One region of the Pediococcus ethanolidurans genome, then DNA from elsewhere that is predicted to be linked to it. Evidence: a T-box and tRNA genes for the amino acid it is inferred to sense, from the RefSeq annotation. Region 1 holds a T-box; the other holds one or more tRNA genes.

Evidence for each region. The T-box of region 1 lies ahead of leuS (leucine--tRNA ligase). A T-box ahead of a tRNA ligase gene usually reads a tRNA of that ligase, here a tRNA-Leu.
Region 2: it encodes a tRNA-Leu, which carries the amino acid that the T-box ahead of leuS (leucine--tRNA ligase) is inferred to sense. The anticodon was not compared.

Annotation. Positions count from the first base shown of each region.
Region 1 is NZ_OZ061250.1:1,945,093-1,957,193, reverse strand. Features, by position in the region: gene metK (methionine adenosyltransferase) at 1-1,079, shown strand, start outside; gene AB3219_RS09640 (MDR family MFS transporter) at 1,144-2,610, shown strand; gene AB3219_RS09635 (class I SAM-dependent methyltransferase) at 2,847-3,413, opposite strand; gene AB3219_RS09630 (phosphatase PAP2 family protein) at 3,410-4,054, opposite strand; T-box leader at 4,152-4,364, shown strand; gene leuS (leucine--tRNA ligase) at 4,418-6,835, shown strand; gene AB3219_RS09620 (polysaccharide biosynthesis protein) at 7,032-8,711, shown strand; gene AB3219_RS09615 (pseudouridine synthase) at 8,721-9,446, shown strand; gene AB3219_RS09610 (NAD(P)H-hydrate dehydratase) at 9,633-10,460, opposite strand; gene AB3219_RS09605 (universal stress protein) at 10,592-11,050, shown strand; gene AB3219_RS09600 (glycosyltransferase) at 11,218-12,101, shown strand, end outside.
Region 2 is NZ_OZ061250.1:1,206,566-1,225,042, reverse strand. Features, by position in the region: gene AB3219_RS05990 (acetyl/propionyl/methylcrotonyl-CoA carboxylase subunit alpha) at 1-308, opposite strand, end outside; gene AB3219_RS05985 (biotin/lipoyl-containing protein) at 310-702, opposite strand; gene AB3219_RS05980 (beta-ketoacyl-ACP synthase III) at 719-1,693, opposite strand; gene AB3219_RS05975 (PTS sugar transporter subunit IIB) at 2,040-2,540, opposite strand; gene AB3219_RS05970 (PTS sugar transporter subunit IIA) at 2,543-2,956, opposite strand; gene AB3219_RS05965 (DUF956 family protein) at 2,985-3,356, opposite strand; gene AB3219_RS05960 (DUF956 family protein) at 3,386-3,784, opposite strand; gene AB3219_RS05955 (PTS system mannose/fructose/sorbose family transporter subunit IID) at 4,324-5,238, opposite strand; gene AB3219_RS05950 (PTS mannose/fructose/sorbose transporter subunit IIC) at 5,256-6,071, opposite strand; gene AB3219_RS05945 (PTS sugar transporter subunit IIB) at 6,104-7,075, opposite strand; gene AB3219_RS05940 (sigma-54-dependent transcriptional regulator) at 7,348-10,263, opposite strand; tRNA gene AB3219_RS05935 (tRNA-Leu) at 10,552-10,637, opposite strand; gene AB3219_RS05930 (SprT family protein) at 10,705-11,160, opposite strand; gene AB3219_RS05925 (Tex family protein) at 11,157-13,340, opposite strand; gene AB3219_RS05920 (hypothetical protein) at 13,518-13,955, opposite strand; gene AB3219_RS05915 (cation-translocating P-type ATPase) at 13,980-16,643, opposite strand; gene nadE (ammonia-dependent NAD(+) synthetase) at 16,881-17,702, opposite strand; gene AB3219_RS05905 (nicotinate phosphoribosyltransferase) at 17,718-18,477, opposite strand, start outside.

The sequences.
Region 1 (12,101 bases):
CACAGGCCCGCGTTGCCTGCGAAACTACCGTTACAACTGGTTTAGTAGTTGTTGTGGGTGAGATTAGTACGACAGCTTACGTTGATATTCAAAAAACTGTTCGTCAAACTATCAAAGATATTGGCTATAAAGATGGTGAATATGGTTTTGATGGTGATAATTGTGCTGTTATGGTTGCAATTGATGAGCAGTCACCAGATATTGCCCAAGGTGTCGATGATTCTTTGGAAAATCGTGAAGGCGATGAAGATCCATTAGACAAGATCGGTGCTGGTGATCAGGGCCTTATGTTTGGTTTTGCGATCGATGAAACACCTGAACTAATGCCATTACCAATTATGTTAAGTCATCACTTGATGCAAAAAACAGCCGCAGTTCGCAAATCTGGCGAGCTACAGTATTTACGACCTGATGCAAAAGCTGAAGTTACCGTTGAATATGACGATAACGAAAAACCAGTTCGCGTCGATACCGTTGTTTTAAGTACACAACATGATCCTAATGTGTTGTTGGAGACAATTCGAAAAGATGTTGTTGAGCATATTATTAAACCTGTGATTCCGGCGAACCTACTTGATGATAAAACTAAATATTTTATTAATCCAACGGGTCGTTTCGTCATCGGTGGTCCACAAGGTGATGCCGGATTAACAGGTCGAAAGATCATTGTGGATACTTATGGTGGTTTTGCACGGCATGGTGGTGGTGCTTTCTCAGGAAAAGACGCTACAAAGGTTGATCGTTCTGCCAGTTATGCAGCTCGTTACATTGCCAAGAATATCGTGGCTGCAGGTTTTGCTCATAAAGTTGAAGTTCAGTTAGCTTATGCGATTGGCGTTGCCCAACCGGTTTCAGTTTCAGTTGATACGTTTGGGACAGGAAGTGTTTCTGAGGAAAAACTTGCTGCTGCTATTCGAAAGGTGTTTGACCTTCGACCAGCTGGAATCATTAAAATGTTAGATTTACAACGACCAATTTATAAGAAAACAGCCGCTTACGGACACTTTGGCCGTACGGATATTGATTTACCATGGGAACACACTGATAAAGTTGATGAATTAAAAGCATTATTGAAGTAATGATGATGAATAAAATCTCTTCTGCAAATTAAGTGGAAGAGATTTTTTAGATGGAGAGTGGATAATGACAGCGAAAAAAACAAACGTTACGTTGGTCACAATTGCTATTTTTGTAGCGACATTTTTAACGGCCGTAGAGGGAACCATTGTCTCGACTGCAATGCCAACAATAGTTGGTGATCTTCATGGCGTTAATTTAATGAACTGGATAGTTTCAATTTATTTATTAACAAATGCAGTTGCCACACCAATTTACGGAAAGTTGGCAGATCTTTTTGGACGCAAACGAATATTTATCATTGGTATTCTTATTTTTATTATTGGTTCAACTTTAAGTGGAACTGCCAATTCAATGCCAACACTGATTAGCTGGCGAGCGTTACAAGGGGTTGGTGCAGGGTGTATCATGCCAGTTGCTAACACCATTATTGCTGATATTTATCCATTTGAAAAACGTGCACGCGTCATGGGATTAAATGGCGCAGCATGGGGGATTGCAGCCATTGTGGCACCATTATTAGGTGGTTTTATTGTTGATCAATTAACATGGCACTGGGTATTTTTTATTAATATTCCGATTGGCTTGATAACTGTAGCCATGATTGCACTATATCTTCATGAAGATGCGCGAACAATTTCAGCTAAAATTGATTATTTAGGGACACTTTGGCTGACGATTGCGTTACTTAGCTTAATGTACGGCTTTCAAGTGCTTGGTGAAACGAGCTTTACATGGGAAACGGTTGAAACTTGTTTTGCAGTAACTGTTATTGCTATTTTTCTATTTATTAAACGAGAACAAAAAGCGGATGATCCAATTATTTCGTTAAAATTATTTAAGAATCGCACGTTTATCACTCAAAATGTAGCTACCATGTTAGTATCAGGTTTTTTAATCGGTTTTGAAGTTTATATTCCAACTTGGACACAAGGGTTACTGGGATTACCAGCTTCGTTAGCCGGTTTTGCAGTAACACCAAGTTCAGTAATGTGGATTTTTGGTTCATTCTTAGCAGGTAAATTTATTCTCAAACTTACCCCTAAACAGACTTTGATGATTAGTTTGGCTTTATTACTGATTGGTAGTTCTTGGTTGGCGTTGTTACCACAGACCACGCCGTTTTGGCTGTTCTTTGTGATTTCCACCGTGTTAGGTGTTGCATTCGGAATTACCATTACTTCAACAACAGTTACGTCACAACGATTGGTTGAAGCTAAAGATATGGGGGTTGCCACTTCCTTTAATACCCTTGCACGAACACTGGGACAGACTATAATGATGTCTATTTTTGGTATTATCATGAATGGCACAATGAACAGTGGTATTGCGCAACATAATAATTTGAATTTAGGGATGATGAACAAGTTAATTAATCCACAAACAGCCTCATCATTACAAGCAAAACTATTACCAACGTTAAGAACCATTTTATATCAAGCACTGCATAATATTTATTTAGCCGGAGTTTGTTTGATTATTTTGGCCATTGTGATTAATGCGGTGGATCATCGAAAAAAGCAAACTATCTAAAGGTTGAAAGCACAAAAATGTATCTAATTGCCTGACACAAAAATGTTCATAGGTAACAAAATTAGATTAAAATGCCGTCTTCCAGACCGAGTGAGCCGCAGGACGGCAGTTAAACTGTTTTTTGGAGTCTAAGTCGTTTAACAGCAGTTATTGAAGTGATCTTGATACTTTCAACCTTTAGAAACTATCTAAAAACTGCCCTCTGAACACTTAAACGATGTTTAGAAGGCAATTTTTTAACGTTTTTGAATGGCAAATAAAATTGGTGGATTGTTTTGCTGATTAATAAATTGATAGTTTAAAACTTGAAACTGCTTTTGCGGTATTTGATGTAAAAAGGTTTGTAATTCTCTTAGTTCGTCCTTGCCACCTGGATGACCATAGTAACTCACCAAAATTACTAATCCGCCTCGTTGCAGGATTTGCAGACATTGTTTGATTGCAGAGATGGTAGTTTTGGCATGGGTAATAATAGATTTATCACTCCCGGGCAAGTAACCAAGATTAAAGATAGCAGCCGAAATTTGTGTATTTTCAGGGAGATGTTTTAATAAATGTTCATGGCCATCGTGAATGAGGCTAGTTTGCAAACTTAAACCAGTTAAAACAAGTTGAGTTTTCGTAGCTGCTAAACCGGCAGCTTGCACGTCAAATCCGTAGACACGCCCATTTTTACCTACGGCGCTTGCCAAATAAATAGTGTCGTTTCCGTTACCAACCGTTGCGTCAACCACAGTGTCTCCCGGTTGAACCACCTGGTCAAGTAAAGTATGACTATAACGTAATGCAGATTCTAAATTCATTTATTTTCGTCCTCCGTTTTGATTGGTAAAATTAAATAATCCGTTATTAAGACAATCGTTATGCCAAATAGATAACCGCCCAATACGTCACTAGGGTAATGCACATTTAAATAGATTCTTGATAAACCGATTAATAAAATCATGATAATGGCCAAAAGATCAATTAAAATGCGCTGCCATTTGTGCCTGACTAAATTTGCCGTAATGATCATCAAAACACTTAACAGGATAATTGAGCTCGTTGAATGACCGCTTGGAAAACTATAACCACCAATTGAAATTAATTTATGTAATGGTCTAGGTCTTTGAATAAGTAACTTAATGGCTGAATTTCCTAAAGTTCCAAGTAAAATACTGAGAGCAGCAAAGCTTAAAAGTCGATAATATTTGCTGTAAACTAACCAGTCAACCAAAATAAGCGTGAAGCCAATATTAGGAAGGGGATTACCAAGGGTCGTTATAAACACGAAAAAGTGTGTTTTGCTTGCGGTTCGGTTGTTTTGAACAAGTTCGGCAATTATGTGATCAAACGTGTGAATTAAGTTAGCGTTGGTTACAACTAAAATTAAGATCATAATGAAAAAAATACCAGTAAGTAAACTTAGATCTAACCATTTTCGATGTTGTTTGCTAGTTTGCATGAATGACTCCTTTGTCGTTTCGTAATGCGCTTCTAGTATATCAGATTTTTAAAAGGTTTCTTGCATTTTTAGAGTTAATTTGATAGGATTAATCCATTAATAATTGTTGAAAAGAAGTAGTAAGTGTAGAACCCTTTTCAGAAACTATACGGATAATGTGAGTATAGATTGGAATTATACCGAACTCATCTTTTGATATTTACTGGTGAAATTAGTAGCTTGTAACGTGAATTCGCGTTAAGAATTGAAGTGTTCGACTGAGTAATTCAATCGTAAATATAGGTGGTACCGCGGAAAATTCGTCCTATAAGATATTTTTTGATATCTTATAGGCTTTTTTTATATAGAAAGGGTGTAGATAAATTGGCATATAATCACGAAATAATTGAACGTAAGTGGCAGCATTACTGGCGTGAAAATAAAACATTTAAAACAAATTCGGCTTCAGAGAAACCTAAGTACTATGTTTTAGATATGTTCCCTTATCCATCTGGACAAGGATTACATGTTGGCCATCCAGAAGGCTATACGGCTACAGATATTATGGCTCGTTTTAAACGCATGCAAGGATTCAAAGTTTTGCATCCAATGGGTTGGGATGCCTTTGGATTACCAGCAGAACAGTATGCCCTAAAAACTGGTCATAATCCTCGTGAGTTTACGGCGCAAAATATTAAAAACTTTAAGCGTCAAATTCGTTCGTTAGGTTTTTCATATGATTGGGATCGTGAAATCAATACAACTGATCCAAATTATTATAAATGGACACAATGGATTTTTGAACAAATGTACAAAAAAGGTTTAGCTTATGAGAAGGAAACCCTTGTTAACTGGGCTCCTGACATGATGGGTGGAACCGTGGTTGCTAACGAAGAAGTTGTGAATGGTAAGACTGAGCGCGGCGGTTACCCAGTTTATCGAGTCCCAATGAAGCAATGGATGTTGAAAATTACTGCCTATGCAGATCGTTTATTGGATGATTTGGATTTGATTGATTGGCCTGAAAGCATTAAAGAGATGCAACGTAACTGGATTGGTCGCTCAACCGGTGCCAGCATCAATTTTAAAGTGGATGGAACAGATGAACAAATTGAGGTGTACACAACACGGCCTGACACGTTGTTTGGCGCAAGCTATATGGTTATCGCACCAGAACATAAGTTAGTTAAGAAGATCACCACAGCGGCTCAAAAGGATGCTGTAGAGGCCTATGAAAAGAAGATCGAAACTAAATCTGATTTGGAGAGAACGGATTTAAATAAAGATAAAACTGGTGTATTTACTGGTGCTTACGGAATTAATCCTGTAAACGGTGAAAAATTGCCAATCTGGATTGCTGACTATGTACTTGCTTCTTACGGAACTGGTGCAATCATGGCGGTACCAGCGCATGATCAACGTGATTGGGACTTTGCTAAGAAATTTGATCTACCTATTAAACCAGTTATTGAAGGTGGTAACGTTGAAGATGCTGCCTATACTGAAGATGGTGTCCACATTAATTCCGAATTCTTAAATGGCATGGATAAACCAACAGCCATCAATGAAATGTTAACATGGCTTGAAGATAAGGGAGTTGGCAAGAAAAAGGTTAATTACCGGTTGCGTGATTGGATTTTCTCACGTCAACGTTACTGGGGTGAACCAATTCCTGTTATTCATTGGGAAGATGGAGAAACAACCTTAGTTCCGGAAAACGAATTACCTTTAAAATTACCAGCTGCCAAAGATTTGCAAACTTCTGGTACCCGTGAAAGTCCATTAGCTAATTTAAAAGATTGGGTTAACGTTGTTGACGAAAATGGTCGTAAGGGCCGTCGAGAAACGAACACCATGCCACAATGGGCTGGTAGTTCGTGGTACTATTTACGTTATATTGATCCTCACAATTCAAAACAAATTGCGGATCAGGATCTTTTAAAAGAGTGGTTACCAGTTGATCTTTATATTGGTGGTGCCGAGCATGCGGTCTTGCATTTATTGTATGCACGTTTCTGGCACAAGGTTTTGTATGATTTAGGTGTGGTACCAACCAAAGAGCCATTCCAGAAGTTAGTTAATCAAGGGATGATTTTAGGCGATAACCATGAAAAAATGTCCAAATCTAAGGGTAACGTCATTAATCCTGATGATATTGTGGATCAATATGGTGCCGATACTTTACGTTTATACGAAATGTTTATGGGTCCCCTTACGGAATCAGTTGCATGGAGCGAAGATGGCATTCACGGAAGTGAGAAATGGATTGAACGAGTTTGGCGTTTGCTGATTGATGAAAATAACCATCTGCGTGATCGGGTAACAACTATTAATGATGGTAAACTTGATAAAGTTTATAACCAGACAGTTAAGAAGGTTACTGAAGATTTCGAGCAGTTACATTTTAATACTGCTATTTCACAAATGATGGTTTTTGTTAATGAAAGTTATAAAGCTGAGGCATTACCATTAGAATACATGGAAGGCTTTGTTAAAATGTTATCACCAGTTGTTCCTCATGTCGCCGAAGAATTATGGCAACTATTGGGACATCACGAAACCATTACGTACGCGGAGTGGCCAAAGTTTGATGCCGGTAAATTGGAAGAGGCCACCGTTCAAATCGTATTGCAGGTGAATGGAAAAGTTCGCTCACATTTGAAGGTAGCTAAGGATACAAACAAGGCTGATCTTGAAAAATTAGCCTTAGCCGATGAAACCATGAAAGAGTGGTTAGATGGTAAAACTGTTCGAAAAGTGATTGCTATTCCTAATAAAATTGTGAATGTGGTTGCTAACTAAATCAAAGTATTTTAAAAGTGATTAGTTGAAGTACTGACTAATTGCTTTTTTGTTATAATTTTAAAAAGTGAAAATTAGATTTATTGAATAATTTGTAATCCTTTATATTTTCTTATGAATTGAATTTTAATTTGAATTGCCTCGTAGTCATGATAAAATGGTTAAGATTGAGTATTCGAAAGTAGGGCGATAAATTATGGCTGAGACGCCTCAAAACAAAACACAGGAAAATGGAGCGGGTTTTCAACCGCTGAGACAAATAAATAAAGAATCTACTTCAAAAGATAAAATGATCGAGGGCTCGGCCTGGATGACGGCGGGGAGTATTTTTTCTCGCTTATTAGGAGCCGTTTATATTATTCCTTGGGTAATTTGGTTTGGCAGCATGAGTGATGAGGCCAATGCTTTATTTGCAAAAGGTTATAACATATACAGCTTCTTCTTAATTGCGGCGATTGCCGGGATACCTTCAGCCATCGCCAAACAAGTAGCCCATTACAATACGATTAATGAGTTTGCGGTGGGACAACGACTGTTTAAACGTGGATTACTGCTATCAGGTGCTACTGGAATTATTTGTGCACTAATTTTATACTTTGGCGCACCAGCACTTTCTAACAATGATGCCAATGTGATTCCAATATTACATTCGTTGGCCTGGGCGGTGCTAATTATTCCAACCATGAGTTTAACGCGAGGCTTTTTCCAGGGTTATCAAGAAATGGCACCCTCGGCAATTTCTCAATTTGTTGAGCAGTTAGCTCGTGTGGCGTACATGTTGATTACTGCGTTTTTAATCATGCAGGTTCATCATGGTAGTTGGGTTAGTGCCGTTTCACAATCGACCTTTGCAGCTTTTATTGGCGCCATCGGTGGTATGCTGGTGCTTGTGTGGTATTACTTTCGGCATCGAGCACGATTGCGAGAACTGGCCGAAAATAGTAAGCAAGAACTGGCTATTCCCGCAAAACAGCTTTATAAGGAAATTATTGCTCAGGCAACGCCGTTTATTATTATCGGTTCTGCCATTACCATCTTTCAATTGATTGATCAGTACACATTTTTCAATATTATGCAGAGTGCATTTAATTATTCAAACAGTGTTGTGAATACTCTTTATGCGGATTTTGCATTTAACTCCAATAAACTAATTATGATTGTCGTTTCGTTAGGTTCAGCAATGGCAATTACAGCGGTGCCAATGCTTTCGGAGGCCAAAACACGAGGGGATAAACGTGAAATTAACAATCAAGTTACCGATGCATTGTTACTATTTTCGTTTTTCATGATTCCTTCAGCATTGGGCATGGCAGCCATTGCCCAGCCACTTAACACACTGTTTTATCATTATGATGTTGTGGGGACATTAGTTTTACAAGTGTCATCGTATGTTTCTGTGATACTTGGACTTTTTACGGTTATTTCGGCAATTATGCAGGGAATTTCTGAAAACGTTCGGGCAGTTGGTTATTTTGCCATTGGCGTGGTAGTGAAATTAGCTTTGCAATACCCGCTTGTGGCTTATTTAGGGGTAATGGGACCCTTAGTTTCAACAGGAATTGGTTTTGGTGTGGTGAGTTGGCTAATTTTACGACATTTAAATCGTGAGTATGGGATTAGTTTTCAACGGATCAGCAAACCATTTGCTGGCATTCTTATTTTTAGTCTTTTAACGTTTATTGTGGCGTTTGCGACGGTTCATTTAAGTTATTTAGTATTGAATCCTAATAGTAAGTTCATGTCAGTATTCGTTTCTGTGGGTGCAGCTTGTTTAGGTGGATTCGTGTATCTATATGCCACATTAAGAACTCGACTTGCAGATATGATGTTAGGAAGCCGTGTAGAACGCATTCGACGAATTTTACGAATTCATTAAGGAGTAATTATGCGAATTGATAAATTTTTGCATCAGATGAATATTGGCACACGCAGTCAAATTACCCAACTGATAAAAAAGGGAGCTGTCACTTTGAACGCGCGTCAAGTAGTTTCTGGTAAAACGCAATTGAAACCAGGGCAAGATTTGGTGAAATTGGGTGAACGCGAAATACAGTATCAAGTTCATTATTATTACTTACTCAATAAACCCTTGGGCGTCATTTCAGCCTCTACGGATAAACATCAAAAAACGGTGATGGACTTATTTAATAAATCGGATTATCGACCAGATCTTTTTCCGGTTGGCCGGCTTGATAAGGATACGGAAGGGCTGCTTTTGATTACCAATGATGGCGATTTGGCGCATAAACTTCTATCGCCAGCGCATCATATCAAAAAAACGTACGAAGCAACTGTAACTGGTAAATTAGATGAACAAGTTATTCAAAAGTTTACTGATGGGATTACGTTAAAAGACGGCACAGAGCTTTATCCGGCTAAGCTTGAAATTTTGAATTATAACAAGCTTGAAAACACGACGCGTGTGCACGTACAAATACAAGAAGGTAAATATCACCAGGTACGGCGTATGTTTGGTGCAGTAGGGCAAAAAGTGGTTCGTTTGCAACGTATTAAAATGGGAACTTTGGCAATTGATGTAGGTTTATTACCCGGAAATTATCGGGAATTAAGCCAAAAAGAAGTGGATGAATTACTGGAGCTAACTAAATAAAATCTGAAATATATGGACAATGAAAGTGGAAAATAAGGTATTTAGATTTCAAACGAAACCAATCGAAGAAATCTACCTTGTTTCCTATTTTTTAGATAACAAGTCCACAAATAAAAAAATAGAGAATAGGGAAGCTGTCTTCCTCATTCTCAATTTTTGTTTATTCAATTGCAAGCGATACTTTAATTATTTGCGCGCAAACTGAGACATTGCTTGTGGAATTTGATTAATTATTTGATGAGGTAGGACAACATATTGCGATTCAGCTAAGTTGTCAGCGATAAAGCTATGCAAATACGTTGCACTAATAACAGCAGCCTCTTGATCAGGAAATTGCGCGACAAACGCACCAATCATACCAGCAAGTGTGTCTCCCATCCCACCAGTAGCCATTGCGGGGCCACCCAGTTGTAATTGATAAACAGATTGATCGGTATAGATTTCAGTGTGATGCTTTTTTAAAACAACGGTGGCGTGCAATTTATGCTGAGTCAGTTTATTTTTATTTTCTGTTTGGTCAGAAATTGGGATAGTCGATAGTCTTTGCCATTCCATTTGATGTGGTGTGAAAATAACTTTAGCATCTGGTAATTTCAAATTATGGGTAGCAACAAGATCAATGGCAGAGCCGTCAATTATTAAATGTTGTGAAGTCTGAATAGTTTGAAAAATGGTATGTAATATTTTTAAGGCTACTGAATCTTCCCCCAGACCGGGGCCGATCACAACTGTGTTTACATTTTTGATCATTTTTATTAATGCTTCATTTTCTTGAAAGTCAATCACCATCGTTTCAGGAAGCCGAGCATGAAGGCTGGCAAAATTAGTTGGATGAGTAGCGGTAGTGACTAAACCGCATCCTGAATAAACGGCCGCACTGCTAGTTAAAATGATGGCACCACCATACTGTGCATTGCCGCCAATTACCAATAATTTTCCAAACGACCCTTTGTGAGTTTCCACAGCTCTTTTTTTTATGGTTGCTGCAACCATGGCTTGCGTAATTACTTTCATAAGGTTAATCCTCCATGTGATTAGTATAACGAAATTTTTTGAATATTTAAATCAGAAGGTCCTTTTACTATTAGAATTCATAAGCTTTTGCTACAATAAAGCTAGATAAACCAGAAAGCGAGATGAGTACCATGGAAAGTCAACAATATCAAAACATTTTAGTCGGAATTGATGGTTCTGAAACGTCAATGCATGCCTTGGATAAGGCAATCGATGCAGCAATCAGAAATAAGGCAAAGTTGTATATCGCTCAAATTTTAAAACCACAGCTATCAACAGTTGGAAGAGCTTCTATTGGATTTGGCGTTGTGGAAACAGATATAGATGATGAAAGTCGTTTAAAAGAACAAAAAGTGCTTTTAGATGACGTGGTAGCTCAGGCAAAAGATAAAGGCGTGCAAGACGTAACCAGCATTGTTAAAATTGGTAGTCCACGTGAAGAATTAGCCAGAAATATTCAGCAAACCGAAAAAATCGATTTGATTTATATTGGTGCAACTGGTGCAAACCGAGTGGCACAGATGTTTTTAGGGTCGAATACCACTTATATTTTAGAGCATTCTTTAGCAGATGTAATGGTAGTTAGATAAATAATGCAATGAAGAAAACTAGGTTATGATGGCGGAATGGTTGTTTAAAATAGGCAAATAAATATTTCGCCATTAGTTTTTTTAAATAAAAGATTATGGCATTAACTAATTTAAAAATAATTATGGAGAGGAGAGACTAGGGAAAAGGGTCCTTAGTAATCTAACCTATGAAAATATTAATTGTTCTTGAAAATGTTGTCATGGATGGTGTTAAACGTGCTGCTACTGTGATGGGCAATGCATTAACCGAACATGCTGATGTGACGTATTATTCATTGGAAGATGTGACACCGTACTACGAATTACAAGCAAAATTAGTTGTGGCCAAACGTCCTGATCCAGGACATGTATTGAATTATTTTGGCGAAAAACCTTATGAAAAATACAGTGAACAAATTGAGGATTTGTGTGATTTCATTCAGAATGAAAACTTTCAAAGTGTCGTTTTGGCTGCTGGTTTAACAACCAGTTTTGCGCCACTGATTAAAAAACGGGTTCCTAATCTTCAAATAATTGTTTGGATGCACAATAATTACAAAACGTACATGACCCAGTATTATCAACGGATGCGTGAAGAATTTGTTAGTGGTTTGAAGATAGCAGACACGGTTGTTGTTTTAACAAACTCAGATCTAAAGAATTATCGTCAATTTAATGCCAACACTGTCAAAATATATAATCCGTTAACCTTATTGCCAGAAAAACAATCCGATTTAAAATCTCATCTAATTGCGTTTACGGCGCGAATAGCGATTCCGCACAAGGGAATCGACTTATTACTGGAAGCTGCACAGTTTTTACCAACTGATTGGAAAATTGCCATTGCAGGACAAGGTGTACCTGAACAAATGACGTTGTTTCGCCAGTTAATTGAAAAGTTTAATGTTACGGATAAGATTATCTATCGAGGCGCGCTGAAAGATAGTGCTTTACAAGCCCATTACGAAACGGCTTCGATTTTCGTTTCCACTTCACGCTGGGAGGGAATGCCCCTTGTAATTGGGGAAGCGATGGCCTTTGGGTTACCCATTGTGGCAATGGAAAATACGGG
Region 2 (18,477 bases), 740 kb from region 1:
ATCCAGGTCATGCCGCATTCCTCACACATTTGCGCAAATAATTCATCTTCGGATAAAAAACCATAGCCTGGATGAATGGCATCTGCATTTGTATTGATGCCTGCCATTAAAATGGCCTCTCGATTCAAATAGGAATTCTTTGCGCTTGCTGGACCAATACAAACTGCTTCATCAGCAAGTTGCACAAAAAGAGCCTGTCGATCTGCTGTTGAATAAACAGCCACAGTAGCAATTTTTAACTGCTGACAAGCCTTAATGATTCGAATCGCAATTTCACCACGGTTGGCAATTAGAATTTTCTTGAACATTTTACTTATCCTTTTTAATCGATAATAACGGTTGATCAAATTCGACGGATTCGCCATCTTTGACCTTTATCTGATTAATGACACCACCATACAACGTTGTCACGTCATTAAACAACTTCATACTTTCAATTTGTGCCACTACATCACCCGCGTGTACTCTTTGTCCTTTTTTCAGACTGGCTTCTAAATGAGCTACACCAACCATCGGACTTTTGACCATAAATGCGTCAGATTCAGTCTGTTTTTGATCGGAATCAAGGGTAATTTCGTGTTGTGAAATATTATTCGTCCTTTTTTTAACATGAATTCTAGCCTGGTCGAATTCTAAATCAACCTCATCAAAATCAAGTTGCTCTAATTTATCTAATAATTTATTGACGTCTTCTAAATTCAATTTTGACAACTCCTCCTTAGAAGTTAATCAGCATACTGCCATAGTCCAGTCCAGCACCAAATCCCGTTAATAAAACCTTTTGGGGTCGATGCGTATCACGTTGTAGTTGATCTAATGCCATGGGAATTCCCGCAGAAGATGTGTTACCAAAGGTAGTGACATTCGTTGGAAATTTAGTCATTGGGACTGCCAATTCGACACTAATTTTCTCAATAATTCGTAAGTTTGCTTGATGACAAATAATTGCATCAAGCGAATTTACATTTACATGATTTTTATTTAAAATTTGACGCATTTGAACGGGCACCGTCTCAGTAGCAAATGCAAATACGGCACGACCATCTTGATAAAACGCATCGAGTTTTGGATAATTAGTGCCCGCGATTTTTGTAATCGGTGCGATTCTACCACTATGAATAGTTTGATGTTGACTACCTACACTCTGTAACTTTTCATCAATAAAAAATTCTTCGTTAGCATTTTCAGTTGTTTCTAAAAGCGCACCACCAGCTCCGTCGCCAAAGAAGACGGCAGAAGTCCGATCTGTAAAATCCATCATTTTGGAATTCGTTTCACCGCTAATTACTAAAGCATTATGATAGCGACCCGAACGTAAAAATTTTTCAGCTGTGCTTAGACCAAATATAAAGCCTGCACAAGCTGCTGAAATATCCATCGCAAATGCATTGGTTGCTCCTAATTTATCTTGCACAATACATGCAGTCGCCGGAGTTAAACTGTCTGGGGTAATTGTCGAAACTAAAATTAGATCAATTTCTTCAGGTTTTAAACCACTTTTTTCTAGAAGTCGTTCACCAACCCTAGTGCATAAATCAGACGTATTTTCATTATTCATAGCAAAATGGCGAGTCTTAATTCCTGTATGAGATTGAATCCAGTCATCGCTGGTATCCATAATTTTACTTAATTCAAAATTATCGACAATTCTTTTAGGAACGTAATGTCCCGTTGCCGCGATTTTAATATTCACCGTTTTGGCACATCCTCACTTAAATCTATTTTCTCTATTTTACCAATCTTTTTCTTGCTTGGGTAATTTGGAGTTACTCTAATTAAAATCTTTATAATAAATTAGCTTTTAGGAGAGTGAGAAAAAGGTGATTTGACTTCGTGCATACTACGTTGTTCATACATCTAAAATTGCTAAGACGATAAACCTAGGTAATCGAATGATCCGTCCTTTGAATCGTTTGGCTTTCGTACCTAAACGAAAAATCAGCCTTTTTGTTCCGTTTTCAGCTATTAAAGTTCGGAAACAGAAAAAGACTGGGAGTTTTCCCCAGCCTTGTTACTTTTAAAAACATTACTTACTTTGTTTAGAGTTTATTTTTCTCCAACATTGTCATAATATCTTTCTTACCATCATTAGGAATTTTCTGTGCAAATATCTGTAAGCCAGCGTCACGTAATGCCCGAATTGCTTTAATTTCATCAGTACCAACCGCAATCGAATCGTTTAACATGGTCATTCCTTCAGAAAACGCCAAACTACCAATATCAATTCCTAAATCTTGAAAATTCATCCCACCACGCACTAGTCGCAACATATCCTGTACGTTTTCGGTTAACAAAAGCACTTTAAAGGAGTCAAATCGCGGATCTCTATATATTCGTAACATCTTATCAATGGTAATGACATTAGCATTAACACCCATTGGAGCAGCCTGAACGATCAACATTTTTCGTAATTCATCATTAGCAACATTATCTGAAACCACCAATATCCGATTTGGTTTGACACTTTTTGCCCAACCGGTTGCTATTTGGCCATGAAGTAAGCGACTATCCACTCTAGCTAAACAAATCTTCATTGTCAAAACTAGTCGTCTCCTTTGACTTCATCTGGTACCTGCAAATGACGAACCGCAGACTTTGCACTTTGTTCTAACCGAAGCACGGCATCCGTTAAAGTTTGATCGCGTACCACATACGCCTCACCCAACATAGCTAAATTTAATCCTGCAACCAGTGCCATTTGTTCAGAATGTTTAACAACAATTTGAGCTGCCACATTAAATGGTGTTCCACCAAATAAATCAACTAAAAAGATGACTTGGTCATTTTCGTCAAATTTTTTCAATGCAGTTTGATAATCAGCTAATAAGTCCTTAGGATCTTCTTCAGGTTTCAGTGTTACCGAGACCACTTTTTCTTGTTTACCAAAAAGTTCCCAGGATGCTTCCAAGATACTTTCCGAAAATTTACCATGACTCGCCACAATGTACGCAATCATTTTGCTGCTCCTCCTCAAAACCAATTTCTTATTTTTTAGTCAAATCTTCAAAACTATGACGGAGACGATCAAACATATCCTTCTCATAAACTAAATTCTTAGCACCAACGTATGGACGTATCTCTTCAAATATTCTTTTAGAATCTCTTGCAGTAAATACATAGCCAATATGACGTTTCGTGTAAACTGTAAAATGAGTAATATGTCCCTTTCGAATTCCTCGTGTGGCCCCAACATGGTCAATTTCATTCCAAGGTAAAGCGACAAAATAACGATTTTTTTGATTATTAATAAACTCGAATCCCTTATCACCAATTACAATTTTACCCTTTTGAGACGCACCTGCGTCTAGCGTTGCTTTAACTTTTAAATCAATTTTCGTATTTATAGACTCTGTCATTAATTTATAATTCCTCTAAATTGTTTGAATTAACTATGTCGTCCAACCTTTGCTTTAAGCTTTTTTAAAATATTTCGTGAGCCTCGTCTGAGAACTTGGAAAAAGGTTAAAGAACGAACCATATTTTTAGGGTCTACGTAAACTCGAATGGCTCGCAAAGTTTTTTTGGCATCTCTTGCCGCAAAAGTGTAGTGTCCGTTTGACTTCGTAAAGATCGCAAAGCGAGGAATCCACTTGCCCTTAAACATAACTGAGGCTGCCACATAACTAACTTCACTCCATGGAATTTGAACATAATCCTTCACATTGTGATCACTATAAAATTCAAACCCCTTATCACCAATCATAATCTGACCATAACGTCCCAGACCAATGTATGATGTTCCCTTTATTACTAAGTCTACTTTTGTATTGATAGATTCAACCATTTATTTGACTCCATTCTCTCAATAATTACTGCTATTATACGGCGATTTTATCATTTGAGCAAAATTAGTCACCGCTTTTTATTTTCTACTATTATAACTAAAGGTTGAAAGTATCAAAAATTACTTCAATAACTGACGTTAAACAGCCTAGTTCACAAACAGAGTCCTAACTTGCCGTCCTACGGCTCACTTGGTCTGGAACGGGGTGGGCACGATTTGAAGCCAAGAAGAACACTTGTCTTCAAACTCGGCCTTATTCTAAGTAATAAATTACTAAGAATAATTTCACCCCTGAGACCAATCGCCTCCGGACTAAGAATGTTTGATACTTCGTACTATATCGATTCTTGTGGCAAAAATCAGCCGCAATAACTCGCACTACGTTCCAGCCCGAATTTGCTGGAAGACGGCAATTTAATCTGATTTTATTACCATGAACGCTTTTATATCAGTTAACGAGATGTGTTTTTGTAGTTTCAACCTTTAGCTATTAATAAAAAAAGCCCGGGAACTAAATCCCAGACTAATTCCATTTTTTATTACATGATGTTCAAAACATGTAAAATGACACCTGCGGCGAACAAACCAAAGATAATGATAATTGGTGAAACGCCTTTTTTGATTAACCACATACAAAGTAAGGTAACCAACAAACCAGCTAATCCTGGAATTAATTTATCCAAGTTATCTTGAAGTGTTGTCACTTTGAATTTATCCAAAGTACGACCAGCAGCCTGTTGAGTCAAAGCTTCTTTGATTCCAGCAGCGCCCTTTGGAAGTTTATCCCAATCAATGAAAGCACCTGCAGATTGTTTAACTCGTGAAATAACTGGTGTAAATTTAACAACAACCCAACGGTTAATTAAGGATCCTAAGATAAACATACCTAGAATTGTAGCACCTTTAGTAACCTTTTGAAGTAAGCCACCAGATAAATCTTTTGAAATTGCGGCACCAGCTTTGTAGCCGAATTCTTGTGTATACCAAGTAAATGCCATTCGAATAATATTCCAAGCAATAAAGAAGATGATTGGACCCATGATGCTTCCACTCATAGCCAATGAAGCACCTAAAGCACCAAGAATAGGACGAACAGTAAACCAGAACACTGGATCACCAACACCAGCCAAAGGACCCATCATACCAACTTTAACACCTTGGATAGCAATATCATCAACAGGAGCCCCATTAGCACGGTCTTCTTCAAGTGCCATTGTAACACCAAGAATTGGAGAAGCTAAGTAAGGATGGGTATTAAAGAATACCATGTGTCGTTTTAAAGCTGCAGCACGATCTTCTTTTGTTTTGTACAATCTTTTAATAGCTGGAATTAATGAATAAGCCCAACCACCATTTTGCATACGTTCATAGTTCCAAGAACCTTGAAGGAAGGTTGAACGCCACCAAACGGAAACACGATCTCTTTTTGTTAACTTAATTTTTACATCTGCCATTTTTTGCACTCCCTTCCTTAATAGTTATCTATGACATCGCCAAGCGGATCACCAGAGTTGCTGCCACCGCCATCATTGCTTGAACCACTACCACTATTACTTGATAAGGTTAAGTAAATCAAAGCAAGTGAAACTCCGATTGCACCTAAGGCAATCAATGTCAAATCAGTAATTGTTGCCATTACAAAGCCAAGTGCAAAGAATGGCCATACTTCAGCGCTTGCCATCATATTAATAACCATTGCATATCCAACAGCAACAACCATACCACCACCAATGGCAAGACCACCAGTTAACCAAGAAGGCATTGCATCCAATACTGATTTAACGGGACCAGCACCAACTGCTAAGATCAATGCAGCAGGAATGGCAATTCGAATACCTTGTAAACAAATGTCAACCCACTGCCAGAAATCCATCTGGGCAAAGCTACCTGCCGCAGCGGCTCTATCCATAATATGCACAATCATAGTTGAAATGGTACGAACAAGAATTGTAAGTAACAAGCCAGCAACAGCCAAAGGAACGGCAATCGCAATGGCTGAAGAAACTCCAGCTTTACCTTGACCACCTAAAACTAGAATAATTGCAGATGCAACACCGGCTAAGGCAGCATCAGGTGCAACAGCAGCACCAATATTAGCCCAACCTAAAGCGATCATTTGTAAAGTACCACCTAAAATAATGCAAGGAACTAAGTTTCCCGTAACTAAGCCGATTAACGTACATGAGACAACTGGTTGATGAAATTGGAATTCATCCAAAATACCTTCCATACCAGCTAAAAATGCAACGAGAACGACTAAAATCATCTGAATAGCGTTTAAATTCATAACGATTAATCCTCCGTTTTCTTTAAATTAAATTATTTCTGTTTTTGTAACTCGTTCTCAGCTTTTTTGAGAATGTCATCCATATTATCTTTGGCGTCTGTTGGGACTTTACGAACATCAAACGTAACCCCAAGATCTTTTAACTTAGCAAAAGTATCGATATCATCTTGATCAAAAGCCAAAACCTTGTTAGGTTGAACTTTTCCAACTGAATGAGACATAGAACCAATGTTAAGTGTCTTCAATGGAACGCCACCTTCAATAGCTCTAAGGGCATCTTGTGGTGTTTCAAAAAGTAGTAATGCTCGTTGACCACCAAAGTGCTTGTCATCCTTAGCTAACTTAATCATCTGATCAACTGGCACAACATGAGCTTTCACTCCTGATGGTGCAGCCTGTTTAATCATGGTGGTTCGTAACTCATCTTTAGCAACATTGTCAGAAACTACAATGATTCGAGTTGGGTTAACTGCCTTTGTCCAACCGGTTGCAACCTGACCATGTAACAAACGTGAATCGATTCGTGCCAAAACATACTCAAATTTTCCTGGAGCACCTGCATTTGATGGCTTTGCAGAAGCTTGAGGAGCCTTTTCTTTGGGCTGTAACTCTTCTGGACGAACCTTGATACCTTCAACACCTGTCTCGATGATGTGTGCTGCAATATCACGAGCACTATTCATCGACATTCTTGAAGCATATGCCTCAATTAACATTGGTAAATTCAAACCAGCAACGATTGCCCATTTATCTTTGTGAGCTTCAAACAATCCATTCACTTGATTAAATGGTGTTCCACCCCAGAGATCAACTAAGAATAATACCTCATCTTGGTTTTCGAAAGATGCAACTGCATCTTCCAACTTTCCTTTAATATCATCGGGTCCTTCGCTGGGTTTCAATGTAACAGCCTTAACATCCTTTTGATCTCCGAAAATCATCGATCCGGACTGTAAGATCCCATTGGCGAATTCACCGTGACTAGCAATGATAATCCCTACCATTTCTATACCTCCTATTATGATTGTTACAGTAAATAAAAATGTAACGAATAATTTCTTAATACCCTGTAACTAGATTTATCTGTTGACTCAGACGTTGATACGTTAAGTACAAGACCATCATTTTTTGCACTCACTTATATATAAGCAAAAACCGTGCCAAGATACACTGAATGAAAACGCCTACTTTAAGGGCTTTAAAAATAACACACAAAATTGATACATTAAAAGTGTATCAGCTTTGTGTGTTATTTTAATTAATTGGACTAGTACTTTTATTCTATTATTTGATTTGAAGCTAGCTCTTCTTGTTGCTTTTCATCTTTGGTTTGCCAAGTTTCCAATAGTTTGACAATGTAATAAACTTCTTCACGAGGTAAATCAATTCGAATTCGTCTTAAATTACTTTCATTCACAGCCTTTACCGCTGGATACCATTCTGATTTGGTTAATTTTTGTAATTCTTCTTCAGGAGCAGAAATCGCACCATTGGTTACAGTCCGTTCAATTGCACCCGCAATATGCATAATTAGATTAATTTTAAAGGATTCATTAAATTTCTTTTGTGTATCACTTTGCAACTGATCAATGTATTGCCACAGCACATCCGTAATCTTATGTGGATTAATAAAGGTATAGAACCCATCCAAATATTGCCAACAAAGTTCCTTGGTAAGTTTTACATCCTGTTTACCATCAAAGGACTGTAAGGAATCCCGTTCTACTACTTTGTTGATAAAGGCTTCTCCGCCACCTTGTAAAACCTTTTGCAGAGGCATAAACGGCGCTTGAATCTTCGGGTGAGTGACACCAGTTGTGGCGATAATTTGATAATTTGTCTGAATCTTCTTGAGATGATGTTCCATCCCCACTAAAGAAATTGGAATTACCTTAATATCATCAATTAGATTTTCTACTAATAACTGGTCAAGGATATTTTTAATTTTCTTAGCAGTTCCCTCGCCAGTTGAGCAAATAGCCGCAATTGCTTTAGGCCGGGTTGTATTTGGAAGCGGTGTTTCCGAAATTTCATTGTGTTTTTCTTTTTGTTCATTAGAAACATTAATTCGTGAATAGCCATGAAATTCACGCAATTCAGAATAAATTGCTGCAAGATCGGTGTCAATAAACGATGCTTTTCGTGCAGCCTCCAAAACCATTGCGGTGGTGACCATATCAATCACTTTAACTGGAATATGAGTTTCATCGGTAATTTTACTACCAAACGTGCTCAAAGACCCCATATCCACCAAAAGCAACACACCGTTACCTTCATCTGCCCGTTTAACACAGTCAACAATTTCCTTATAGGCCGTTTGTGGTTCCATATCTAAAGGCATATCAAAGGACTGGATAGTATTATCAGACAGTAATTGCGAAACTACCTGTACCATAGAAGTAGCCGTACTACTACCATGAGCAGCCACGACAATTCCCACTTTACCGGAAGTTGGGGCAATTTTTAAAGATACCAATAAGATTGCCAAATAATATCTTTCTGATTCCGGAATTGGAACATTGTAGCGAGCTTCTAGCTGTGTTTTGATTTCTTGGGCAACTTTCATTTCATTAGGATAATCTTCCACCATAGCAACCAAATCCTTACTCATCGTACGCATTGGTTTACCAGATTGAATTCGTTTAATGAAAGAACTTATATGCAAGCTCATCGCATAAAGAAAATTATCTCGAAAACTATAATTAAGTTCTTTTTCAATTTTACTTTGAATTTCCTTAGTAAAATCAATGATATTTTGATTCACGATTTCAGCTAGTTTAGCTTCAGCACGCATATCATCTTCATCGGGTGAAAATGTCTTCAAATGAAGATTAATGTCTGTTTTTATAAAATGATTGATATGTTCTTGATCTAAGCCTTGTTGACGCAATAAAGTCGCTTTATCACCAATAATTTCATATAAGTTGTAAGGCAATTCATAACTATCATTTCGGTTTGTCAGAACGTGGTTATCCGAATCAGGTTGAATTGTCATATATGGTTCTAGTAATTTCGAAATTTCACCAGAATCACGGCGATTAGAAGCTAAATGAACCAGACCATCCTTAATATTCGGTGGCAGATCATCCACCGAAATCATAATTTCACCCTTATTTTCAATATTATTCAAAAATCCACGTGCGCAAACAAGTTGAATGTTAGATTTTAATTGACCCACATTCCCATATGTGACACTGCCCAGCAAAGATTGTACAACGTCTTCTGTTAGCGTAATTTGTTTATGCGTGCGATTGGCCTCAATGCTTAACAAAACTTTCAAAAGTTCAATTCGTTCCTTTGCACTTCGCTTATTAAACGCAGGCAATTGAATAGTAATTGGAATTCGACGGACAAAAGTTTTTAGCAACGAACTTTCTGGATCTTCCGTAGTAGCACAAACTAAACGAACGTTTGCATGATGCACTTTGGACGTTTCACCAAGCTTACTGTATGTTCCATGATCCATGAAATAGAAAATCATTTCTTGACCTTCAGGGGGCAAACGGTGTACTTCATCTAAAAACAGCATGCCGTTATCAGCTTCTTGAATTAGGCCATCTTTATCCTCATTAGCACCTGTAAACGCGCCCTTAACATATCCAAAGAGGTGTGACATTAGGAGTTCTGGGTTATGCGAATAATCCGCACAATTAAACGTAATCAATTCATCCGTTTTTTGGATAAGCTGTTGGTTCTTGGCAAACTGAAACATAGCATTAGCAAAGTAGGTTTTACCAGATCCAGTTGGTCCAATTATTAAAGTGTTCAAACCACGGGGTGGGTACAAAATTGCAGCCTTTGCCTGTTCAATTTGATTGTGCATACTTGAGCTATTTCCGATCATATGTTCAAAGACATCGCTAATCTCCGTTGTGGGCTGCTCGCTATTTAAATTCGTCTCTAAACCACTATGAATACGTCTTTTCCCTGCCATCAAAGGAGAAGAATTGACTTTCTTTTCATGGCCATTTTCTTCGATTAAACGACAATAACGAACCGGACGGCCACTCAATTTACATAGTTTATCCTCTCGAACCAACTGATTTAGTTCTTTACTAACGTTAGAACGAATTAAATCTAACGCATCGGCTACTTCGGCGGTTGTTAAAGCTGCGCCATCGGTTAACTGCGCAACAGTACTTGTTGTGGTTTTTTCAATTACAAATTGGTATATACGATCTTTTCTCTTCATTTACTGTTCCTCAATTTTGATACGCTTCTGATACACTTAATTAATACAGTACAGTTTAACACACTGTTTCAATTAATACAGCGATTTCATTCTTAGTTATTTTTCGATACAATACTTGCTTAATGCCGCTAAATACAGTAATTGTCGATTACATACAAAAAGTAACCGCTCAACAACTAGAATGACCCAAATTTACATTTATTATTCTCTACAGATTTAGAATCTGGTAAAAACGGCGCAAAAAAAGACTGAGAAAATTTAATTTCTCAATCCTTTTCTTTTTTAGGATGCACCCAAGAAGATTCGAACTTCCACCGGGAAAACTCCCGACAAGATCCTTAATCTTGCGCGTCTGCCAATTCCGCCATGGGTGCAAAACTATTACCTAACTATATTAGCAAAAATCGGCAATAGTTACAACCTTTTTCAATAAAATTCATGTTAACTAGCTTGCACAAGCTGCAATCTACCGCCACATTTGCCACATCGATATTTTTTTAAATCAATATGTCGTTGGCGTAAATATTTAAACCCGCATTTCTGACACGTATACATTAAATGTCGCTTGGTTTGCTGTCTTACAGGTCCTGCCGGTGCAAAACGCGATCCATGTACCCGTGCTAACAAAATTTTAAAATCTGAATCTCGGTGTTGATATCCTTGATGCAATAAATGTAAATGATAGTGGCACAATTCATGTTTAATAATGCCAATTAAAGTTGGTAAATCATGTTCCGATAACATTCGCGGATTAATATCAATATTATGCGTTTGTAATTGATAACGACCACCAGTAGTTCGCAACCGCGAGTTAAAAAAAGCGCGGTGTTTAAATTCACGATGAAAATCGTTTCTTGAAATTTGTTCTACTAACGTTTGTAAGTCATTATCTGTCATTGAGCCGCTGTTTCAGTTGGATCTAACATGGTTAACTGAATGCGATGTCGATCTAAATCAACACTTTCAACCCAAACCGTGACAACATCACCAACCGAAACAACTTCACCTGGATTCTTGATAAATTTCTTAGTTAGCTTAGAAACATGCACTAATCCATCCTGTTTAACACCAATATCGACGAAGGCGCCAAAATCCACAACGTTACGCACAGTTCCTTGAAGCTTCATGCCACTCTTTAAATCTTCAAGAGTCAAAACATCACTTCTAAGCAACGGTGCTGGCATTCCATCCCGTAAATCACGCCCTGGTTTCTCTAATCCGGCAATGATATCCTTCAAAGTTTCAACACCAATTTCTAACTCTTGTGCTGTTTCGGTAAGATTCAGTGGTTTAAAAGCCGCTGTTGCTTCAGGGGTACCAATTTGAGCCATCTTTAAACCAGTCTTAGTTAATAGTTTTTTGGCCGCCTTATAGCTTTCAGGATGAATGTCTGTATTATCAAGCACATTTTTTCCTTGCACAATTCGTAAAAAACCAACAGATTGTTCATACGCCTTAGGTCCTAAGCGAGGAACTTTTTTCAATTGATTTCGTGCTTCATAACTACCATTTTCATCCCGCCAGTTCACAATATTTTGTGCCGTGGTTTTTGTTAAACCAGAAATGTGTTCTAGCAACTGAGGGCTAGCCGTATTCAAATTAACTCCAACTTGGTTTACAGCAGTTTCAATTACTGTATCAAGTTGACTGGTCAATTCTTTTTGGGGAACATCATGTTGATATTGGCCCACACCAACAGCCTTAGGATCGATTTTAATTAATTCAGCCAGTGGATCCTGCAAACGACGGCCGATACTAATGGCACTCCGTTCTTCAACATGTAGTTCAGGAAAAGCATCCCGAGCCGCTTTACTAGCAGAATAAACCGACGCACCTGCTTCATTTACAATCACATAGTAAATTTTACGCTCAATCGTTTTTAAAACTGTTGAAACAAATTCTTCAGACTCACGACTGGCAGTTCCGTTGCCAATGGCAATCATTTCAACTTGATAATCTTCTAAAAATTGTTTGAATTCATCAGCTGCCGCTTTTCGTTTGGTCTCTGAAGCTGATTTGTGTGGATAAATAACTTTTTTTGCTAAGAATTTCCCGTTAGGATCCATAATTGCCAACTTGCAACCGGTTCGATAGGCAGGATCAAATCCCAAAACAACTTTTCCTTTGATTGGAGCTTGCATGAGCAGGTGATACAGATTTTCACCAAAAACATTGATTGCTTGTGTATTTGCTTCTTCACTTAGTTCACTACGTAACTCCCGTTCAATTGCAGGACCGATAAAACGTTTATACGCATCTTCATAAGCAGCCTGTAAAATCGCTACTGCTGGTCCCTCATGGCTACCGATGATCCGAAAATGTAAATAACGCATTACGGCATCGTCGTCTACTTGAATTTGGGCTTTTAAAACCCCTTCTTTTTCACCACGATTAATCGCTAAGACACGATGTGACACCATGTTAGCCAATGATTCATCAAAGTCATAATAGAGCTGATAAACACCTTGCTCATCTTTTTGTTTTCCCTTAGCTTTTACTTGTGATTCAAAACGACCATTTTTTCGGGTATAATTACGAATCCAATCTCTGAATCCAGCACTATCACCAAATGCTTCTGCAAGAATTTCATGGGCACCTGCTAGCACGTCTTCAACTGTGGTTACTTTTTTATCAGGATCAATAAATTCATTGGCTTTAGCGGTCAACTCACCTTGTGGAAAGGTCATCAACCAAAATGCAAACGGCTCTAAACCTTGCTCTTTAGCAATTGTGGCTTTCGTTCGGCGTTTTTGTTTGTATGGTAAATATAAATCCTCAACCGTTTGCAGTTTATCAGCAGCTTTAATTTGCTTCTCTAAAGCTGGTGTCAATTTCCCCTGTTCAGAAATTAATTTTAAAACATCATCACGCCGTTTTTCTAAGCTCTCTGCTTTATTATAGCTAGTCTGAATTTCACGAATTTGAACTTCATCTAAGCTTCCCGTTCGTTCTTTTCGATACCGTGCAATAAAGGGTACCGTATCGCCCTCACCTAACAAACTCAATACTGCATGAATCTGTTTTGGCCGCATGTCTGACAGCTGTTGTTCTACAATTTTTACAATTCGATCTTCCAAAAAATTCACTCCAAACTAAACATTAAATCCCAATAACACATAGTTACCAGTATAGCATACGTGATTATTTGTCCGTGGCGAACATCCTTTTTACCACACATATTCTAAAAATATCTCTGTTAATTAATTTCCCCACAAAAAAACTAGGAAAATTTCTTCCTAGTTTTAATTTGTATTTTAACCCATTAACAGGGACATGATTCGATCAAAAGCCTTTGAAACAGCATCCATATCCTTGTCCTGCGCCTGTTCAGCCTTACTAAATTGTTCAGAATCAATCTGACGTTTTTGTTCATCAATACTAGTCAGCATTAATTCACAGTCGGCTGCATACGTTTGATAAGCACTTACCAATTGCTTATGACGTCCCAATATCTGTACTGGCGGTTTAGCTCTTTTCAAAGTTTCTGTATTTTGCTGATACAGATCAACGGCTTTTTTAAAAATCGTGACAATCTCATGCAAATCATGTTCGCTAAAAGATTCAGCACCTTTCAAAGCCAATGTCTTTTTAAAGTCTTGAAAATGAGGATCAACCTCATCGCCCATCTGTTCAGACGATTCCATCACTCGACTGAGTAAATTGGCATAACCTTGTGGATTACTTTTACGCATTTAAAATCTCTCCATTCTTACTGATTAACGAGCTGCGAAACGACGCTGGAACCATTTGACAATCTCGACTAAGATCACAATTGATATAGAAGCGCCACCCACAATTGCCCATTGATGAAGATCAAGATGACTCACATGGAAAATGTCATTTAATCCTGGCACCACAATTGTCGCAGCTAACAGTATAAACGATACCACAATTGACCAATTAAAGAATTTATTTTTCAAAGTTGTGGCACTAAAGATCGAACCGTGAATTGACTTTGAGTTAAATGCATGGAAAAGCTGAATCAGTCCTAAGGTTGCAAATGCCATTGTTAGCGCATCTGCATGGGCTTGAGCATATGAAGCATGTACTGGGAACCAAATTGCAATTCCATAAACGGCTAACGTAATTAGTCCTTCTAATAGTCCCTGATAAACGACGTTACCTGCGACACCACCGGACAAGAAATTGCTTTCCCGACCACGCGGTTTTTGTTTCATCACATTTTTTTCTGCTGGTTCCAGGCCTAAAGCAATGGCTGGAAAAGTATCGGTAACTAAATTAATCCATAAAATGTGAACTGGTGCTAAAATTTGCCAACCCATCATTGTCATGACAAACAAGGTTAAAACTTCACCCAAATTGGCCGATAACAAATACTGAATTGCTTTTTGAATATTGGCAAACACTTTACGTCCCTCTTCAACTGCAACAACAATTGTTGAAAAGTTATCATCTGCCAAGATCATATCACTAGCTCCTTTTGAAACTTCGGTCCCTGTGATTCCCATGGCTACACCAATATCTGCTTGTTTCAGTGAAGGCGCATCATTAACGCCATCTCCTGTCATGGCAACTACTTTACCTTGCTTTTGCCATGCATTCACAATGCGCACTTTGTGTTCTGGAGCAACTCGTGCATAAACTGAATATTGTTTTACCTTTTGGGCAAAAGTCTTATCATCCATCTCATCCAATTCTGTACCAGAGATTACGGCTTGATCGTCGTTTTCACCAATAATTCCTAACCGTTTCGCAATGGCAGACGCAGTATCCCGATGATCGCCCGTAATCATAAGAGGACGAATTCCTGCTTGTTTAGCTTCCACAACTGCTTGTGCAACTTCTGGACGTTCTGGATCAATCATGCCAATCAGCCCGGCAAAAATTAATTCTTGTTCCACAATTTCAGAAGACAATGTTTTAGGAATTTCATCCACAATTTGGTAGGCAAAACCCAATACACGAATTGCTTGGGTGGCCAACTCATGATTTGTTTCCAAAATAAGTTTGCGTTCAGTATCATCCATTGGTTTAACATCATTTTCAATTTCAAACAATGCTGTCCGCTGTAAGAGTTCATCGGGTGCACCTTTAACCGTTTGAATGTATCGGCCATCTGGCAATTGGTTGTACGTTGACATCAATTTTCGTTCAGAATCAAACGGCACCTCTGCCACCCGTTTTTCAGATTGAATTAACTTATTCACGTCTTCGTCCTTATTCAAATTAAATTGAACTAACGCTGTTTCTGTTGGATCACCAATCAAGCCCTCTTTTGTCTGTTTTGTGTCATTGTTCAAAATCATCAACTCAAATAAGTGATTGTATGGATAATCCTTTAATTGCACATTTTGGGCATCGTGTAGTTGATTATTCACAAAAACTTTTTCAACTGTCATCTTATTTTGTGTCAATGTTCCGGTCTTATCAGAGGCAATAATTTGAGTACCACCCAAAGTTTCAACTGCTGGTAATTTACGAATAATGGCGTGTCGTTTTGCCATTCTTTGCGTTCCTAATGCAAGTGTAATTGTCACAATAGCAGGTAATCCTTCTGGAATGGCCGCTACCGCTAAGGAAATGGCCGTCAGTAACATATTAATTAAGCTTTCGTTACCACGAATCATTCCAACCACGAACACAATCGCGGCAATCACTAAAATTAAGCCTGTTAACACTTTACTCAGTTGCGCCAAATTTTGTTGCAGTGGCGTTGTTGTTTCTTCAGCGTTATTAATCATGTTGGCAATTTGGCCAACCTCCGTCCGCATTCCGGTGCCAACAACCACGCCACTACCACGGCCATATGTGACATTACTGTTCATAAATGCCATATTAGTTTGATCACCAATTGGCAATTTTTTATCGTTCAGTATGGCAATTTGTTTTTCCACCGGAACTGATTCACCAGTCAAGGCCGCTTCTTCTACCTTTAAACCAGCAGATTCGATCAAACGCAAATCAGCCGGAATAATATCACCAGCTTCAAGCAAAACAATATCACCAGGGACAACGTCTTCGCTCTTAATGGTTTCGACTTTACCATTCCGTTTAACATGAGCCTGTGGTGCAGAAAGTTCTTTTAAGGCAGCAATGGCTTCTTCTGCCTTGGTTTCTTGAAAAACACCAAAGATAGCATTAAGAACAACCACCAACAAGATGATAATTGCATCCACGCCTTCACCCACAAAGACCGAAATAATTGCGGCTGCAATTAAAACAATAATCATCAAATCTTTAAACTGGGCAATAAACTTTTGCAATAAAGTAGTATTCTTTTTTGTTTCCAACTGATTAGGCCCATGTTTGGTTAAGCTTTCTTGAACCTGGGCATCCGTTAACCCTTCAGGAGAGCTGCCTTGGGCTTTCAGCACATCTTCCACGCTTTGGTTATAATACTTTACTTTTGTAGCTTTCATGTGTTCCTCCTTATTATTCTGACATGTAAGAGTTCTTTAAAAAAAGAGACTCGTGCATGTCCACACTAAAATGCGAACATCCACGAGTCTCACTTTTTCAGACAATACCAGATTTCTTCTTGTTGACGACATTGCCGCAGAAATAACTGCTAGTTACTCCCTCATGTTTGATTATTAATTTATTATAACTATAAGTAAACCTAATAGCAAGTACTTTTATTTTTAATTTATCAACTGTTAAAATTGATCGTAAACCGTATAAGGTAAATGACGCTTATGGGCCGTCTTTTTATACCAGTTTTCAATTTTTTCAGCGGCCTGCGGATCAATTTCGTGACCCTCTAAGTAATTATCAATGTCATCGTAGGTCACACCCAAAGCAACCTCATCTGGCAATGCCGGTCGATTATCTTCCAAATCAGCTGTAGGTACCTTTTCATATAAATGTTTAGGTGCATTTAATTTTGCCAAAAGTGCCTTACCTTGCCGTTTATCTAACCGCCAAATTGGCGTTACGTCGGCCCCACCATCACCAAACTTAGTATAAAAGCCAGTGACTGACTCTGCCGCGTGATCCGTTCCCAAGACAATGCCACTATTGGCACCCGCAATGCCATATTGCGCAATCATTCGTTCACGAGCCTTGATATTGCCTTTGTTAAAGTCACTAATGTTTAAATCATTAGCTTCAAGTGCCTGTACCATGGCATCTGCGGCCGGTTTAATATCAACTCGTTTTACCTGATCAGCCTGCATATATTCAATTGCAGCCATGGCATCTGATTCATCAGCCTGCACGCCATATGGCAAACGAACGGCGATAAATTGGTATGATTGGTCGCCAGTTTCTTCACGCATCTCGGTAATTGCCATCTGAGCTAATTTTCCAGTCAACGTAGAATCCTGTCCACCAGAAATCCCTAAAACTAAACTTTTAATGAAGCTATTTTTCTTTAAATAAGCTTTTAAAAAATCTACACTTCGTCGAATTTCAGTTTCTGGGTCAATTTGTGGGGCAACTTTTAAATCCGCAATAATTTTTTGTTGTAGCTCTCGCATCTCTGCTCATCTCTCTTATTCCTTAAATTTTAACGAACTCACATACTTTCGAACACCATTAATGCTGTTCATTTTATGAACATAACATTTTTCAGATAAATCAACCGGATAATCTTGTGGATTTAAATCACGTTTATATTCATCCCACAACGAATCAAGCATTTCTCGCGAGTAAGCCTTAACTTCTTTAAGTTCTGGTAATTTATAAATAAGTTCACCATTTTTAAAGATATCATGTAACAATGGTCGCGCGTTGAAATCACTGACCGTTTTATTAATGTACGTATAGTTTGGATGAAACATGTAAATAGAAGGTTGCTTTTGTGGATCTTCATCCCACAAGGTAACATAATCTCCTTCTGATTTACCATCAGCATTCTTAGAAATTCGCCAGACTTGTTTCTTGCCGGGAGTTGAAACTTTTTCAACATTGTTGGAAAGTTTGATGGTATCAACCATTTTGCCATCTTCGCCTTCAATTGAAACCATCTTATAAACCGCACCCAAGGCTGGCTGGTCATAGGCCGTAATCAATTTAGTGCCCACGCCCCAAACATCAATTTTGGCTCCTTGCATTTTTAAGTTTTGAATTGTTTTTTCATCTAAATCGTTAGAAGCATAAACTTTTGCATTTGGGAATCCAGCTTCATCCAATTGTTCACGAACTCGTTTAGATAAGTAGGCCATGTCACCACTATCAATTCGAACTCCCAAGAAGTTGTTCTTGTCACCCATCTCTTTGGCCACGCGAATAGCATTAGGGACACCGCTCTTA